Regions from separate parts of the Rhizobium azibense genome, predicted to be linked through region 3. Evidence: predicted binding sites of a transcription regulator. Region 3 holds the regulator's gene; each other region holds the start of a gene.

Region 1 (4,072 bases), on a different contig from region 3:
ACGAATGCCTGGCGCCCTGACCTCCAGCAAAGAAGCGTCTGCTGTTTCTGCCTCATTTGAAGCCGCGCTTGCCAGACTATCTGACGGCTATATTCACGGGAATTTCGGTGGTCGAGCATGGGGCGTGACCGTCAAGCGGTCGGAGGACGGAAAGCGGACTTGGCTCTATGGCGAGGAGCTTGGCGGAACAGATATCATCAGCTTCAACTTCTATCGATTGGCTGCATCAGGCTCGCTGCTGAAGCCGTGCGAAATGTCATCCACCAAGGTGATCGAGTTCGTTCTCGGCTTTGAGCCGAGTACGCAGAAAGCTGTGCCTTCATCATAGTGGCCGAAAAATAAGCAAAAGATTTATGTTGCAATGCAGCATACGCATGGCTGCATTGCGATCTGAATGCTGGCGATCAAAGAAGCCTCTGGTATCCTCAGGGCATCGAAGCAATGCACCTCCTCCCGCAGGGCTTCGTGTTTCAGGCGACCCACCCCTCCTCCCAAGGGACGTCTGACGGAACAGCGGCACTCCTCCTCCCAGCCGTTGTTCAATTCTTTCGAAAAGCCTGCCGCACCTCCTCCCGCTGCAGGCTTTTTCGTTTTACGACAGATTCGTGGTCTGAGATCAGGCGTCAAAGCAGACTACCCTGTTCCACCGGCTCTCCGGATTTCGACACGATCGTAGATCCGTATGGTTCGCGTGAAGAAATGATGAGCGCATCATTCTGTAGTGGTCGAGCGAGGTGCTTTGCCTCGTCCCAAGGCGCCCGCATCCAGATGTCGGTTTCTTCCTTTGTCAGCAACAGTACCGGCATGGCCTTCTCGTGGATGGGCTTGACGAGATCGTTGGGATCCGTGGTGAGAAACCCATAGAGGTCGTCAGTGGTCAGGCCGTCCCTGACCTTCCGCACGCTTTTCCACTGCGGCACATGAATGCCCGCAAAGAACATCAGCGATTTCGCCTCATCGCGGGCAAACCAGGTATTGGGTACCTTGCCGCCGGTTTCCTGGCTTGCCGGATCCGGTTCGGCAAAGCTTGTGACCGGGACCAGGCATCGATGCTCGATGCCAAACCATCGTGTCCAGTGGGGAAGGTTAAGCTTGCGGACATTGGTCACGCCCCGGTCCGGTTCCATGCGGATGAGCTCGTCCATTTCGACTGCCTGACCCTTGGCTCTCAGTTTCTCCGCCCGAGCTTCCGCAGCCTTCTTTTGCACGAAAATCGGCGATGGCAGGCCCCAGCGCGCATGCACGAGCTGCTTTCTTCCGTCAGCCGTGTTGCGGACGACCGGCCCCATCTGGTCGGGGTTCATCTGATAGGCCGGCATCAGATTGATCAGGCTTTCGGCATCCTGGGCCCACTTCGCGACCCAGTCCTTGTCTTCCATCCGGTAGAGATTGCACATCCAACGCCATCCACGTTCGCAAGGTCGTGGAAGACAATCTAACGGACGATACCGATTTCGCTAGTCGAGCGTGAAGACGTCGGCATTGTCCTGACGTTCCCGCAAGCCCTTGTAGGATGGATGCCGCAGTTTGCCGTCTCCGGTCCAGGCCCGAAACTCGATCTCGGCGATCAAGGTCGGCGCGACCCAGACGATGTCAGCTTTCCCGGCGAAGGACACAGGTGGCTGCTTTTGCTTCCAGCGCAGATTGTCGAGCGTCTTGCGCAGCCTATCCATCTCGGCTTGCTTGAAGCCCGTGCCGACGCTCCCAACATGAACAAGATCATGGTCGCGGTAGGCGGCAAGCACGAGAGACCCGAAGCCGCCAAGCGACGCCGTGGATGGCTCATAGCCGACGATCATGAAGGCTTCGCTCTCAACGCATTTGACCTTCACCCAGTCGCCGGTGCGGCCGGAGCGATAGGGCTGATCGAGGTTCTTGCCGACGATGCCTTCGAGACCAAGGCGGCAAACGTTCTCAAGCAGGACAGCGGGATCCGCGTCGAACGTCTCCGAAAGACGGATGGCGCCATCTTTCTCGGTGAGCGTATCCTCAAGAAGATGCCGGCGCGAGCGGTATTCGATCCCGCGCAGATCATGGCCGTCGAGATAAATTAGATCGAAGGCGTAGAGAATGGCGTCCGAGGCGCGGTTGCCAGCGGCCTTTCCAGAAGCGCCGAGCGATTGCTGCAGCAGCTCAAAATCCGGTCGCCCTTCTTGGTCAAGCACCACCGCCTCGCCATCGATGATCATCGTCGCCGGCCCGAGCGCCCGAGCGGCCTCTGCTATATCAGGAAAGCGATGCGTCCAATCATGGCCACCACGTGTAAGGATGCGCACACCTTGCGGCTCGATATGGACCGCCAGGCGATAGCCGTCCCATTTCAGCTCCCAGCTCCACTGATCACCTTTTGGCGGATGTGCCTTCAGCTCAGCCAGCGCTGGCTCAACCCGATCGGGCATGGGATCGAAAAGCAGCTGTGGCTGTGCCGGATTGCGTTTCCTGCGTGGCTTCGAGCGGATCGGAGCTTCGCCGTCACGAAGAAGCGGCTTTGTTCTAGGTGGGTTTGACCTGGGAGGCTTTGTCATGGCTGAAGTGCAGCACAAAAAGCTTAAGAACATTGCGACGAACTGACTTCTTTCCCCGCTATCCACCGGCAGGGCCCAAACGCCCGGAAACTGCGCCAAAAATTCTTTTCGGCCTTACGCGATTGATTCCGTTCGCAATCTTCAAGATCGCTAATGCTAGGCGAATATTCCTACGCTCAATGTGTCTTGACTCTTTGCTGGCACAAGAACAGATAGTGAACATATCGCCCGCCCGACATGATGTCGATCCCGCCAACGCGACCTTGAAGGGAGCCGTGAACGATGAATGCTGCCCGTGCCACGAGGGCCCCTGAGGAGGTTTCCGATGTGATCGCCAATCTGCGCGAGCGCATCGCATCAATGGAGGGTGCGCAGGCCAGACGTGCCGGCTGTCTGCCCTTCGGTCTGTCGGAGATCGATGCGGTCCTGCCGGGCGGTGGTCTCGCCCATGGAGCGCTGCATGAGTTCGCGGGCGGCGGTTCCGGTACTGTTGATGGCGCGGCGGCGGCACTCTGTGTGGCCGGCATTGCCGCGCGAACCAAAGGCCCCGTCGTTTGGTGTTTGACCCGACCGGATCTATTCTTTCCGGCGCTTGCCCAGGTGGGCCTCCATCCCGACCGGGTGATTTTTGTCGAGTCCGACAGGGAAGAGGATGTTCTGGCCAATATGGAGGAGGGACTGTCGTTCGGCGGTCTCGGAGCGGTCGTCGGCGAACTTGTCCGCCTGCCGATGGTCAGTTCCCGCCGATTGCAGCTAGCCGCCGAGCGAACCGGGACGATGGCTCTTGCCGTCCGGCGATGGCGACGGCAGACCGAGGCGAATGATTTTGGCCAGCCGACGGCGTCAACAACCAGATGGCGGGTCAGTGTGATGCCATCGGAAGAGCTGCCGGTACCGGGGGTGGGCAGGCCTCAATGGTTTCTTGAATTGATGCGCGTGAAAGCGGGTGAGTGTGCTGAGTTTCTCGTGAGGGCGTGTGATGACAAGGGTCGTCTCGATCTATCTTCCGGATCTGCCGACGGATCGTATTCGGCGGGCGGATCCCTCCATTTCGCCTGAACAGCCAATTGCCGTGATCGCAAGAAGCGGGTCGAAGCGATGGGTTTCGGCTGCCGACCCGGCTGCCCGGGTGGCAGGCGTGCATGTCGGCATGCCGGCGGCAAAGGCGCAGTCGCTGTTTCATGGCCTGATGATGGTCGACGCGGATATCGAAGCCGATCGGGTAGCCCTCGAACGCATCACACTGTGGGCACTAACAATCTATTCGCCGATCGTCGCGATTGACGGGATCGACGGCATCGTGATGGACACCGAAGGCGCCGACCACCTGCAGGGCGGCGAGCTGCCAATGGTGACAAAGATCGCCAACCAGTTTCTGGGCAGGAAGCTGACTGCCCGCGTGGCGGTCGCCGACAGCTGGGGTGCAGCCCATGCCTGCGCCCGCGCAATCAAGCGCGAGACGATTGTCATTCCGCCGGGTGAGACAGTGCGGGCCGTCGAAAAGCTGCCTATATCGCTCCTGCGCCTGCCGGCAACGATTGTCAGCG
Region 2 (4,072 bases), on a different contig from region 3:
GAACCTTCCGATCGCCTCCGGTATCGGCGGCGGTTCGGCGGATGCGGCAGCCGCCCTGCGCGGTCTCATTCGGCTTTGGAGCCTCCGCCTGCCCGGCGGCAGGCTGTCAACGATCGCTCTCAGGCTTGGCGCCGACGTACCCATGTGCCTTGCGAACCGGCCGCTGATTGCGCGCGGGATTGGCGAACAGATCGAGCCCGTTGCCTTGCCCTCTTTTGCAATCGTGCTCGCCAATCCGCTGAAGGCGGTCTCGACGCCCGAGATCTTCCGGCTGCTGACGGCCAAGAACAACCCGCCGCTTGCCTTGCGGGGCAGCGATTGGCTGGCGGCGATCAGGGCCAACCGGAACGATCTCGAGCCGCCTGCCCGCAGGCTTGTTCCCGAGATCGAAGATGTGTCGGCTGCGTTGAAGAACGCAGGCGCAAGCCTTGTCCGCATGTCCGGCTCCGGCGCAACCTGTTTCGGCATCTTCGATTCGATCGAAACAGCCCGAGCGGCCGCGGCAAAGCTTCACAGCGACCGGCCCGACTGGTATTTCCAGGCAACGGAAACGCTCTGTGGAGGCAGGTAATGGCAGGTATCGATGAACGGCGGCCGTTCATTCCCGTCGGCATCGCCGTGCTGACGGTTTCGGACACGCGCACGCTGGAGAACGACAAGTCCGGCGACACGCTCGTGGCGCGGATCGCCGAGGCCGGCCACAAGCTGATGGACCGCGCGATCGTGCGCGACGACAAGGCGGCCATCGCAGCAAAGGTCAACGCCTGGACGGAGGCCGACGGCATCGACGTCGTGATCACCACCGGCGGCACCGGCCTGACCGGCCGCGACGTCACGCCTGAGGCGCTGGAGCCGCTTTTCGAAAAGCGCATGGATGGCTTTTCGGCTGTCTTCCACCGCCTCTCCTACGACAAGATCGGCACATCCACGATCCAATCACGGGCAACGGCAGGGGTTGCCAAGGCTACCTTCGTCTTTGTGCTCCCAGGCTCGCCCGGTGCCTGCAAGGACGCCTGGGACGGCATCTTGAAGGCGCAGCTCGACTACCGCCACATGCCCTGCAATTTCGTGGAGATCATGCCGCGGCTCGACGAGCACATGAAGCGCGGCCTGGGCAAGTAGACTGCTGCCCCGGCGCGAGATGGCGGCGGCCGCCTGATTGCGCTATGTATCGAGGCCCGGCGGAACGGGTATCGTTTCCCAGCTGTCACCCGACAGAAGAAAGCAGCTGACGCCATGCACATCCGTGACGATGAGTGTCCAGGTGCCGCTCTTGGCGGCATAGACCTCAAGAATGGCATTCTGGTTGATCAGACCGACCGCGGTGAGCTTTTCGGCAAAGTTCTTGTCCAGAAACTTGACGACCTCGGATCGGTCTGCGCAACTGCGCATCATCTGCGATGCTGCCGAGTGCGGATGCGCGAACACCAATGTCGCCAATATGACGGCCAAAAGGCCGCGGATCATATTGCGTTTCATGACGCACCTCCTTCGCCGGAAACCCGGCAGAAGAGGAGACTTCCGCTGTGACCTGTTCTGCCGTCTATCGGCATTCCATGGACCGCCAGGAGGCGAGGCGCGCTCGGGCGGGGCCATGACTGAATTATAGCGCGAAATCGTATCGGGCGCCATCTTTAGAACGAATGCCGAACAATTTGTGCGCTATCGTGCGGAGCGGGCGACCCAGGAGGGAATCAGTTCGCTGGAAAGCTTGCGCAGTTTCTGCCCCTTGGCAAATTCCGAGAGGCGCATTCCGCTTCTTGCGGCGGCAATCGCGTGTTTTTTCGGCAGGAGAAGGCCGAGCTCCAACGGCGGCAGCGACCGTCCTACCCGCTGGAAAAACGGGCGCCTGTATCCGCGCGAGGCGGTGAAACGCGCCGGAACTTTGTTAAGGGCGACATATTCGGCGATTTCGTCTATCCAACCAGCCTGCGGCCGGGCGCCGGGTTCGACGAAAAGCAGCCACTCGCCCCGGGCCGAGCGCAATACATCCTTGATGTCCCATTGCGAATGGAAGCGGCACCCGGCCGCATCGGCCACCTTCGACGTACCATCGCGCGAGCCGTGATCGAGCACGACTACATCGCTCACAAGCCCTTCGACTGCACCCGCCACCAGCACCGACAAAGTCTGCGCCAGTTCAGGCTCCTGATCCTGGCACTCCAAAACAACCGTCAACATTGTTTATTTATAAAGCGCCGCACAAAAATTGCCAGTGTGACTTTCCTCATTTTGTTCTTGCATTGTTCTCTTTTTGCCGATAGGAATTTAATCATCAAGACGGGCGAATGCAAACGCGTCGTCGCGGGAGAATCCGATGAACAAACAGTCCCTTGCGGGGCAGGCTGCGTTTGCGCCTGCCAATACGGCGGATATTGCCGAAGCGATGATCGCCTCTTCAGGCCTTCGCATCGAGGCCGACCGGCGCCGCGGCCGCGCTGCCGGACTGAATCCTGGAGGGCGCTTCGAGCCGATACACCGCGAGGCCTTCGACGACGGCTGGCAGACGCTGGAAGAACTGCCGCCCTTCAAGACCGAAGTGCAGATCGAAAAGCCGCGCACGGCGATCACTCGCAACGAATCGCCCGACGTTCCATTCGACCGTTCGATCAATCCCTATCGCGGCTGCGAACACGGCTGCATCTACTGCTTCGCCCGGCCGACGCACGCCTATATGGGGCTTTCGGCAGGCCTCGATTTCGAAGCCAGGCTGTTTGCCAAGCCGGATGCAGCCAAACTTTTGGAGCGCGAGCTTGCCAGGCCCGGCTACAAGCCGCGGGTCATCGCCATCGGAACCAATACCGATCCCTACCAGCCGATCGAGAAGGAATGGCGCATCATGCGGCAGATCCTCGAAGTGCTGAACAAGGCAAACCATCCGGTCTCGATCGTCACCAAGTCGGCACTGATTCTGCGCGATATCGATATCCTGCAGGAGATGGCCGCCAAAGGCCTTGTGCGTACCGCGCTTTCGGTAACCACGCTCGACCGCAAGCTTGCCCGTGTGATGGAACCGCGCGCCGCCACGCCGCCACGCCGGCTGGAGGCGATCCAGGCCCTGGCAGAGGCAGGCATTCCAACTTCGGTAATGGCTGCCCCGATGATCCCCGCGCTGAACGACCACGAGCTGGAACGCATACTCGAGGCGGCAAAGGTTGCCGGTGCGCTGGAGGCGGGCTACGTGATCCTGCGCCTGCCGCTGGAAGTCTCTCCGCTCTTCCGCGACTGGCTGCTTCAGAACTACCCGGATCGCTACCGGCACGTCATGTCGCTGGTGCGCTCGATGCGTGGCGGCAAGGATTACGATGCCGAATTCGGCAAGCGCATGAAAGGCGCCGGCCCATATGCATGGCAGCTCGCCCGCCGATTCGAGATGGCGACGAAACGACTCGGCATGACGAGGCGCAGCATACCGCTTCGTGACGATATTTTCGTGCCGCCGGATGGCAGCGGCGTGCAGCTTAAGCTGCTTTAGGCCGAACACAGGCATTCCCTGGGGGCCGCCCCAGGATGCCACAACGAGTTATCCCGCAGGAGGCCGCCGCCCTGGCCTCTTGCGCCGCGGACGGCTCCCCTATCCGTTCCGCGGCCTGAGCCCCCGGTGCGCCGCCCTGATCCGGGGGCTTGCAGGAAATCGGGTTGGCGTGCGAGGTTCAGCCGCATGAAACCTCGCACGTCACCCGATTCTCCTCTGCTTTTTGAAGAGGTGCCGCTCGTTCCGGACTTCAAGCTGGAACTGAAAGCACGCAAGGCCGGTCACTGGCCGGTCGCTGGCGCCGATGAGGCAGGGCGCGGCCCTCTGGCCGGGCCTGTCGTCGCCGCAGCCGTCATTCTCGATCCCAGGCGTATCCCGGACGGGCTGAACGATTCCAAGCAGCTCTCGGCGCAACGGCGCGAACAACTATTCGACCAAATCCTCGCAACAGCGACGGTTTCCATCGCATCGTCGAGTTCCACACACATCGACCTCACGGATATCCGCAAGGCAAGCCTTGATGCCATGCGCCGGGCAATCTGCGGCCTTGCTATCCCTGCACGTTACGTGCTGACCGACGGCCTCGACGTACCGCCG
Region 3 (4,072 bases):
GATCGGGTAGCCGCGATGCAGCAGGATGCCTTCATCGCCGTCGATATAGGTGATCTTCGATTCACAGGAAGCGGTCGAGGTGAAACCAGGATCGTACGTGAAGGAACCGGTGTTTTTATAGAGTGCACCAATATCGATGACATCAGGACCGATCGTTCCGCTTTTCACGGAAAGATTGGCGGTTCTGTCGCCGATTTTGATTGTTGCGCTTTGATCCGTCATGCTGATCCTCCAAACTGGCGGCGGCGCCATAAAAGCGCCATAGGGTTAAGCGTCCTCTCCGATAGCTATATGATCACGGCGCCAATGCCAAGTTACCGTGGCGCCATTTTGTGCATTGCAGTATCAACTTTTAGACACTCCTGCGATGTCGGAGGCGCATAGCGGAAGCCAATGATTTAATTCGGCTTTTTGTAATCCGATTTTTCGGTCTTTTTTCAATCGATTATTGCTGTTGAGACGCCCGCAGGGCTGCATTTAGGTTGTATTCCAGGGTGGCGAGCCCTTGGTGCATGCCTTGAGTTGAAAACGAGCGAGCTGCAAAATCGGCTTTCGCAAAATATAGCCGGCATGTAGTGCCATCCTGCTCTTTGCGCTTTTGGTATACGGGAGAAGCCTTCGGCAAACACAGGGCTCTCGCCTGCCAATAGCGCCACCGATCAGCCATTGTGGCGGCATTGCGAGGTCCCTCGGGGGGGCGGTAATTGGCGACCAAGGAGGCGCTTACGGCTTCAAGAAGTAGCCGATACATGCAGCCGGCAGGTGTGACCCACGCAGCCTGTCCGCTGCGGCATCGTCGCTCCAATAAGATACGGTCCTTGCTATCGCGATCACAGGTGCGAAACCCTCCCAAGGCAGGGCATGGGCAGGCTGGCAATCACGCATGCAGGTATGATCATGCAGGCATGATAATGATGAAGGAGATTGTCACAATGGCGGTAAGCGCGCCTGCGGCCGCTGTCTTTTTAGTCGGATAAGCTCAGGGCACGCGCGGAAAAGGCTGAGGCCGAGCCACAATCCGACAAACAACCACGTTGAGCTCGGAAATAGCGATCATATGGAGCAAGACCAGGTTGGTGGAGCGCTTCTTAAGATCGCCGGCGCTGGTCCGGTCACCAGCGCTGCAGCGAAGGCTTGCATATCCCTGCAGCCAGCACGCAGTGCTCACGGCCGCGGTCGCTCAGGTCAAAACACTGAGCATGGCCATGGGCACTGACCGAAGATGCAGCGAAACCTCCGAGCCGCCGCGAACCGATCGCCGCTTCCAGGCCAGAAAAACCGCGCATGGATCCCGCGTGCGCGGAACAGCGCCTGCTGATCCGGCGCAATCCTTCTTGCGGGTGAAAAACCTTACGGAAAACCCGTGCCGTCGAACCGCCCTTTGGACAACGCCTTGGCGAAGCGCGATCGCCCTGGACCCGCCACCACGAGACGCGGCGACGCCTTTCGCGACTACGCGCTGCCGGTCAATGGTAGCGGCGGATTAGGCCGACGAGCTTACCCTGAACCTTGACGCGATCGGGTCCGAAGATGCGCGTCTCGTAGGCCGGATTCGCCGCCTCAAGCGCGATGGATGCACCCTTGCGGCGGAACCGCTTCAACGTCGCTTCCTCGTCATCGACAAGTGCCACGACAATGTCGCCGGGACTGGCGGTGCTGGTATTGCGGATGATGACCGTGTCGCCATCGAAGATACCAGCATCGATCATCGAATCGCCCTTGACCTCAAGTGCGTAGTGTTCGCCGGTACTGAGCATATCGGCCGGAACGTTGATGTCGTGGGTGTTGTTCTGGATCGCCGAGATCGGCACGCCTGCGGCAATGCGGCCCATGACGGGAACCGAAATGGAGCTGTTATGGTCTTCGTTCGCCGGTTTCGGCGCAACGGCCGCAGGTTGCGGCTTGCCGAGGCTGCCCTGGATGACGCTCGGCGAAAAGCCGCGGCGGGGCTGGATGCTCGGACTATAGGCTTCCGGTAGTTTGATCACTTCCAGGGCGCGGGCGCGGTTCGGTAGGCGACGAATGAAACCGCGCTCTTCGAGAGCGGTAATCAGTCGGTGGATGCCGGACTTTGACGCCAGATCCAGCGCATCCTTCATCTCGTCGAAGGATGGCGGAACGCCGGATTCCTTCATACGCTCATGAATGAAGAGGAGAAGCTCCTGTTGTTTGCGTGTCAGCATCGAAGTTTAACCTCAGATTCGTGAAACAAAGCCAGAACAGACACTATATGTTCCATATGTGTTCCGCAAGTGCCTAAATTTTCGTAAAACTTCGTCTCAACTGCGTTCTTTTTCCGAAACTTTTGTTTGCCGGGCAAGCGCTTTCAGCTTGCATTGACCACAGAGCGGCACACATCTTCATCACAGGGAAACGGAGACCTTATGCCATGCTGCATCCGTTGGATCATGTTGTTCTACCGGTCACCAACATCGATCTCGCGCGCGAGCGGCTGGGACGATTGGGGTTCACGGTTGCCGCCGAGGGCCGTCATCCTTTCGGCACGGTGAATGCTTGCGTTTACTTCGCCGACAAGACCTATCTCGAGCCTCTTGGCGTCGCGAATGCGAAAGAATGTGAAGAATCAGTGCGGCACGGAAACGTCTTTGTGGCGCGCGACCAGGCATTTCGTTTCCGGTGCGGCAATGACGGTTTCTCTGCGGCAGCATTCAGCACCGAGGACGCGGACGCCGATCATGCCCATTTCGTGCGTGCGAGAAAGAGCGGCGGCGCGATGCTGGAGTTTTCGCGCCAGATCAAGATGCCGGACGGCTCGCAATCGACAGGCACTTTCAAGCTTGCCTTTGCCGCCGATCTTCGGGCGCCGGATTTCTTCCTCTTTGACTGCCAGCGCATCAATGCCTTTCCGGCCGATCGCAGTGCGCTGGAAAAGCATGCGAATGGTGCAACCGGCATCTCGGAGATCGTGCTAAGCGCCCCCGAGCCTGAAGCCTACGGCTCGTTCCTTCAGTTGGCCCTGTCTACGACGGAAATCGGGCGGACCCCGTTCGGGGTTGCGATCGCAGCAGCGAATGCCAGGATCAGTGTGCTGTCGCCGGAAGGGATGGAGGCTTATTTCGATTCGGCGCCGTTAACCGTGGATAAGGGGCTGAGAGGCAGCGCTATCGTTTTCCGCACCACCGATCTTGCCGTGACAGAAGCGCTTTTGGCTGATAACGGGATGCCCTATACACGCAAGAACAACAGAGTTCTGGTGAAGCCTGCGCCCGGCCAAGGTGCGATCTTCGCCTTCGAGGAGACCCGATGAGCAATACGAATTCAGAAGTCGCAGTCGGCGAAGGTGCCGGCCGCGTGGTATTTTCCAACAGTGGCAAGCTGTCGCTGATCGCAGGGGCATGCGAAATGGAGAGCCGCGACCATGCCTTCATGGTCGCAGGCACGCTCAAGGAGCTTTGCGGCAAGCTCGGCGTCGGGCTCGTCTACAAGACCTCCTTCGACAAGGCGAACCGCTCATCGCTGTCGAGCAAACGCGGCATCGGGCTGGAGAAGGGCTTGGAAGTCTTCGCCGACCTCAAGAAGGAACTCGGCATTCCGGTTCTGACAGATATCCATTCGCAAGAGCAATGCGCGCTGGTCGCCGAGGTCGTGGACATTCTGCAGATCCCGGCCTTCCTCTCGCGTCAGACGGACTTGCTTGTGGCGGCTGCGAAGACCGGCCGTGTCATCAACGTCAAGAAGGGCCAGTTTCTCGCTCCCTGGGACATGAACAATGTTCTTGCCAAGCTGAATCAGAGCGGCAACCCGAACGTTCTGCTTTGTGAGCGTGGCGCATCCTTCGGTTACAACACGTTGGTCTCCGACATGCGCGCGCTGCCGATCATGGCGGCAATGGGAGCTCCGGTCATTTTCGATGCGACACATTCCGTACAGCAGCCCGGCGGCCAGGGCACGACATCGGGTGGGCAGCGGCAGTTCGTCGAGACGCTGGCGCGGGCAGCCGTTGCAGTCGGCGTTGCAGGTGTCTTCATCGAGACCCACGAGGACCCGGACAATGCCCCCTGCGACGGCCCCAACATGGTGTATTTGAACGACATGCCTCGGCTTCTGGAAA
Region 4 (4,072 bases), on a different contig from region 3:
CTCGGTCTGCAGGCCGGCGATACCATCACGCTCATTTCACCGGAAGGCGATGTGACGCCGATGGGCATCAATCCGCGCGTCAAATCCTACACGGTCTCCGGCATCTTCGAGATCGGGATGTCGGAATATGACGCGGCGATCATCTATATGCCGCTTGAAGAGGCGCAGCTCTATTTCAATGCCGAGGGCCTCGTTCAGTCGATCGAGCTCTTCGCCAACAACCCCGACGATATCGACAATCTCCGTCCAAAGGTGGAGGAAGCGGCAGGCCGTCAGATCGCCATCACTGATTGGCGACAGCGCAACCAGACCTTCTTCTCCGCCCTGCAGGTGGAGCGCAATGTGATGTTCATGATCTTGACGCTGATCGTTCTGGTCGCGGCGCTGAACATCATTTCCGGCCTGATCATGCTGGTGAAGGACAAGGGCAGCGATATCGCCATCTTGCGCACCATGGGAGCGACCTCCGGCGCCATCATGCGCATCTTCTTCATGACCGGTGCTGCGATCGGCATCGTCGGCACTATTGCCGGCGTGCTGCTCGGCGTCGTCGTCTGCATCAACATCGAATCGATCCGGCAGTTCTTCTCCTGGGTCACGGGCACCGTGCTCTTCAATCCGCAACTCTATTTCCTCAGTCAGCTGCCGGCCGAGATGAGTCTCGGTGAGACGGTCTCTGTCGTCGTCATGGCGCTGGCGCTGTCTTTTCTCGCGACCATTTTCCCCGCCTGGCGGGCCTCGCGGCTCGATCCGGTGCAGGCGCTCCGCTACGAATAAGGAATGCTGATTTCAATGAAACGGAACGTCGTTCTCAAGCTTTCGGGGGTCGAGCGTCACTATGGCCAGGGCGATACCGTGCTCACCATTCTGAAGGGGGCAGATTTTACCCTTCACAGCGGCGAGATCGTCGCGTTGGTCGCTCCTTCGGGCACCGGCAAGTCGACACTGCTGCATGTCGCGGGCCTCCTTGAGCACCCAGACGGCGGCGAAGTCATTGTCAATGGTCAAGTCTGCGAAGGGCTGAGCGACGACAAGCGCACCGCAATCCGCCGCAGCGAGATTGGCTTCGTCTACCAGTTCCACCATCTGCTCCCGGAGTTTACGGCCCTCGAGAACATCATGATGCCGCAGATGATCGCCGGACTGCCGCGAAAGGAGGCCGGCGAACGTGCAAAGCAGCTGCTCGACTACATGCGTATTGGCCATCGCGCCAGCCATCGTCCCGGCGAGCTTTCGGGCGGCGAGCAGCAGCGGGTCGCGATTGCGCGCGCAGTTGCCAATGCGCCGACCGTGCTTCTGGCCGACGAGCCGACCGGGAACCTCGATCCCGAGACCGCAAGCTACGTGTTCGATGCGCTGGAGGCGCTCGTCCGCCAGTCAGGACTTGCAGCGCTGATCGCCACTCATAACCACGAGCTCGCCGGCCGCATGGACCGTCGCGTGACGATCAGCGACGGTAGGGTTGTCGAGTTCTGATCAGCAGCGGACGAGGCCGCCTCGGTAGTCCAGCTCGTAAGCTCTCCGCTCTTCAACGATGATGATTTCCCGTCCGCTGAAGTGATCGCAATCGCCAATGCTGTGGTCGGCATAAAAGCCGAAGGGATGCTCGAATTCCATGCCGCCCAGGAAGCGCCCGTATTCGGCATACATAGTCGAAAGCGCCGCTTTGATGACGGCGCCTGCCTTGTCCCCATCGATCAGGGCCGGCTCGACGATGCGGCCGAAATAGTTCATTACCCAGACCGGCTCGCCGCCCAGCCAAACGACTTCTTGACCGGCAAAATCCGTTCCGCCGAAATAGCTGTCGAGATAGCGCCAGTCTTCGCGCTCGTAGCCGATGTCGTGCGATCCGCTGCGGCAGCCGCCCAATTTTTTCCCGCCGCCGACATAGGTATTGGCCTTCGCTTCGACGATGAAGTCGTTCAATGCAGCAAGATTCATGGCTTTCGGCCTCCCGCGCTGAAGCTCTCTGAAAAACGTATGGCTGTAAAGAACAAAATGAGAACTTGCGACGAATGACCGCAATTCGACCGACCGCTTCACCGATCGCGTGGTGCTCGTTCGACTGGAACTTGCCGGCAGGAGAACCGTCGGCATTGTCGGCAGCCGATGCCGCTTAGAAACGAGGCGATGACGTTAATTCTCGTCCCGTCCCGCCGTTAACCATGCGGAAACGATTCCTGTTGACAACGGAACAATAGCGGAACAAATTGGAAACATAACGAGTAAGGAGAGCCAGATGACTGACATGATCCGTGATATCGCAGCATTCACCTCCATTGCGATGTTCGTTGCCAGCTTTTCATTGATCCTCATGGCAATGTAATTTTTCAGGGGACCGCATCGCATTCTTGCGGTCCCCACAAGGGGCTGCTTCTGGACATCGCTTTCATCAACACCGACAATGCAAACCGATTCATTCGGGCGATTGGAAGGGTATGAGATGGCGGATGCGGAGAGCGGCTTCGTCGGTGGTACGCCGGGTTTCGTGCATCTGCGTGTCCACTCGGCCTATTCGCTCCTTGAAGGGGCGCTGCCGCTGAAGAAGATCCTTTACAAGGCAACCGGCGATAGCCAGCCGGCGATCGCCATCACAGACACCAACAACCTGTTCGTCGCCCTCGAATTCTCGCAAAAGGCGATGGAGGAGGGGTTGCAGCCGATCATCGGCTGCCAGCTGTCGATCGATTTGGACGACCTGGAGACAGAAAGGCGCGGCGGCCAGCAGGGTCTGCCCAAGCTGCCTTCGATCGTCGTGCTCGCCGCGACCGCGGCTGGCTACGAGCGGCTCGTCGATCTCGTCAGCCGCGCTTATCTCGGCGGCGACGACAACCAGGCTGTCCATATCAGGGCCAACTGGCTGGAAGAGGCGGGAACCGAAGGGTTGATCGCGCTGACGGGTGCGCTTGGCGGTCCCGTCGATATGGCACTGAAGCAGGGGCATTCCGCACAGGCGCAAACCCGGTTGCTTGCCCTGAAGCACCTCTTTCCAGACCGGCTATATGTCGAATTGCAGCGCCACGGAACCTATGACAAGCGCCATGAACAGAGGGTCGTGGGGCTTGCATATGAGCACGATCTTCCGCTGGTGGCGACGAACGAGGCGTTTTTCCCGACGCGTGACGACTATGATGCCCACGATGCCCTGATGGCCGTTGCCCATAACGCCATCGTCTCGGACGACAGCCGCTTCCGCCTGACGCCGGACCACTATTTGAAGAGCCGCGCCGAGATGGCGAAGCTCTTTGTCGATCTGCCCGAAGCGCTGCAAAACACGGTGGAGATCGCCCGGCGCTGCTCCTTCGTACTGAAGACCCGCAAACCCATCCTGCCGCGCTTTACCGGTGCCACCGACGATCCCGAGGAGGCGGAACGCGCCGAAGCGCTGGAGCTCCGCCGGCAGGCGGAGGAGGGGCTCGACATGCGCCTTTCGACACTCGGCATGTCGCCCGGCTATGAGGAGAAGGATTACCGTGAACGGCTGGAATTCGAACTCAGCGTCATCGAGCGCATGCGGTTTCCGGGCTACTTCCTGATCGTTGCGGACTTCATCAAATGGGCAAAGCAGCATGATATCCCGGTTGGCCCCGGCCGCGGTTCCGGTGCAGGCTCGCTGGTTGCTTATGCGCTGACGATCACCGACGTCGACCCGCTGCGCTTTTCGCTGCTCTTCGAACGCTTCCTCAATCCCGAACGCGTCTCGATGCCCGACTTCGATATCGACTTCTGCCAGGATCGTCGCGAAGAGGTGATCCGCTACGTGCAGCAGAAGTACGGCCGCGCGCAGGTGGCGCAGATCATCACCTTCGGGTCGCTGCAGGCGCGCGCTGCCCTGCGCGACGTTGGCCGTGTGCTGGAAATGCCTTATGGCCAGGTCGACAAGATCTGTAAGCTGGTACCGAACAACCCGGCCAATCCGACGCCGCTCTCCAAGGCGATCGAGGAGGAGCCGAAGCTTCAGGAGGAGGCGGCGAAGGAGCCCGTGGTGGCGCGCCTGCTCGATATCGCCCAGAAGATCGAGGGCCTCTACCGCCACGCCTCGACGCACGCCGCCGGCATCGTCATCGGCGAC

The links. The regulator LexA, encoded in region 3, represses DNA repair genes until DNA is damaged. The targets are predictions, from matches to a motif close to TGTTCNNNNTGTGTTCNG.
Region 1: EV130_RS30165 (ImuA family protein) is a predicted target of LexA. The motif match lies at 2,730-2,747, and genes of this name have one in related genera.
Region 2: EV130_RS08990 (PA0069 family radical SAM protein) is a predicted target of LexA. The motif match lies at 2,234-2,251, and genes of this name have one in related genera.
Region 4: EV130_RS21125 (DUF5680 domain-containing protein) is a predicted target of LexA. The motif match lies at 1,990-2,007, and genes of this name have one in related genera.

The regions. Positions count from the first base shown of each region.
Region 1 is NZ_SMBJ01000018.1:35,140-39,211, reverse strand. It holds gene EV130_RS30185 (hypothetical protein) at 1-20, shown strand, start outside; gene EV130_RS30180 (hypothetical protein) at 5-328, shown strand; gene EV130_RS30175 (SOS response-associated peptidase family protein) at 624-1,397, opposite strand; gene ligD (non-homologous end-joining DNA ligase) at 1,458-2,525, opposite strand; gene EV130_RS30165 (ImuA family protein) at 2,808-3,584, shown strand; gene EV130_RS30160 (Y-family DNA polymerase) at 3,505-4,072, shown strand, end outside.
Region 2 is NZ_SMBJ01000003.1:290,041-294,112, forward strand. It holds gene EV130_RS08970 (4-(cytidine 5'-diphospho)-2-C-methyl-D-erythritol kinase) at 1-571, shown strand, start outside; gene moaB (molybdenum cofactor biosynthesis protein B) at 571-1,122, shown strand; gene EV130_RS08980 (hypothetical protein) at 1,165-1,479, opposite strand; gene EV130_RS08985 (glycosyltransferase family 2 protein) at 1,663-2,181, opposite strand; gene EV130_RS08990 (PA0069 family radical SAM protein) at 2,318-3,475, shown strand; gene EV130_RS08995 (ribonuclease HII) at 3,662-4,072, shown strand, end outside.
Region 3 is NZ_SMBJ01000012.1:101,197-105,268, reverse strand. It holds gene gltA (citrate synthase) at 1-222, opposite strand, end outside; gene lexA (transcriptional repressor LexA) at 1,467-2,183, opposite strand; gene EV130_RS26750 (VOC family protein) at 2,390-3,268, shown strand; gene kdsA (3-deoxy-8-phosphooctulonate synthase) at 3,265-4,072, shown strand, end outside.
Region 4 is NZ_SMBJ01000008.1:230,536-234,607, forward strand. It holds gene EV130_RS21115 (lipoprotein-releasing ABC transporter permease subunit) at 1-777, shown strand, start outside; gene EV130_RS21120 (ABC transporter ATP-binding protein) at 793-1,476, shown strand; gene EV130_RS21125 (DUF5680 domain-containing protein) at 1,477-1,941, opposite strand; gene dnaE (DNA polymerase III subunit alpha) at 2,444-4,072, shown strand, end outside.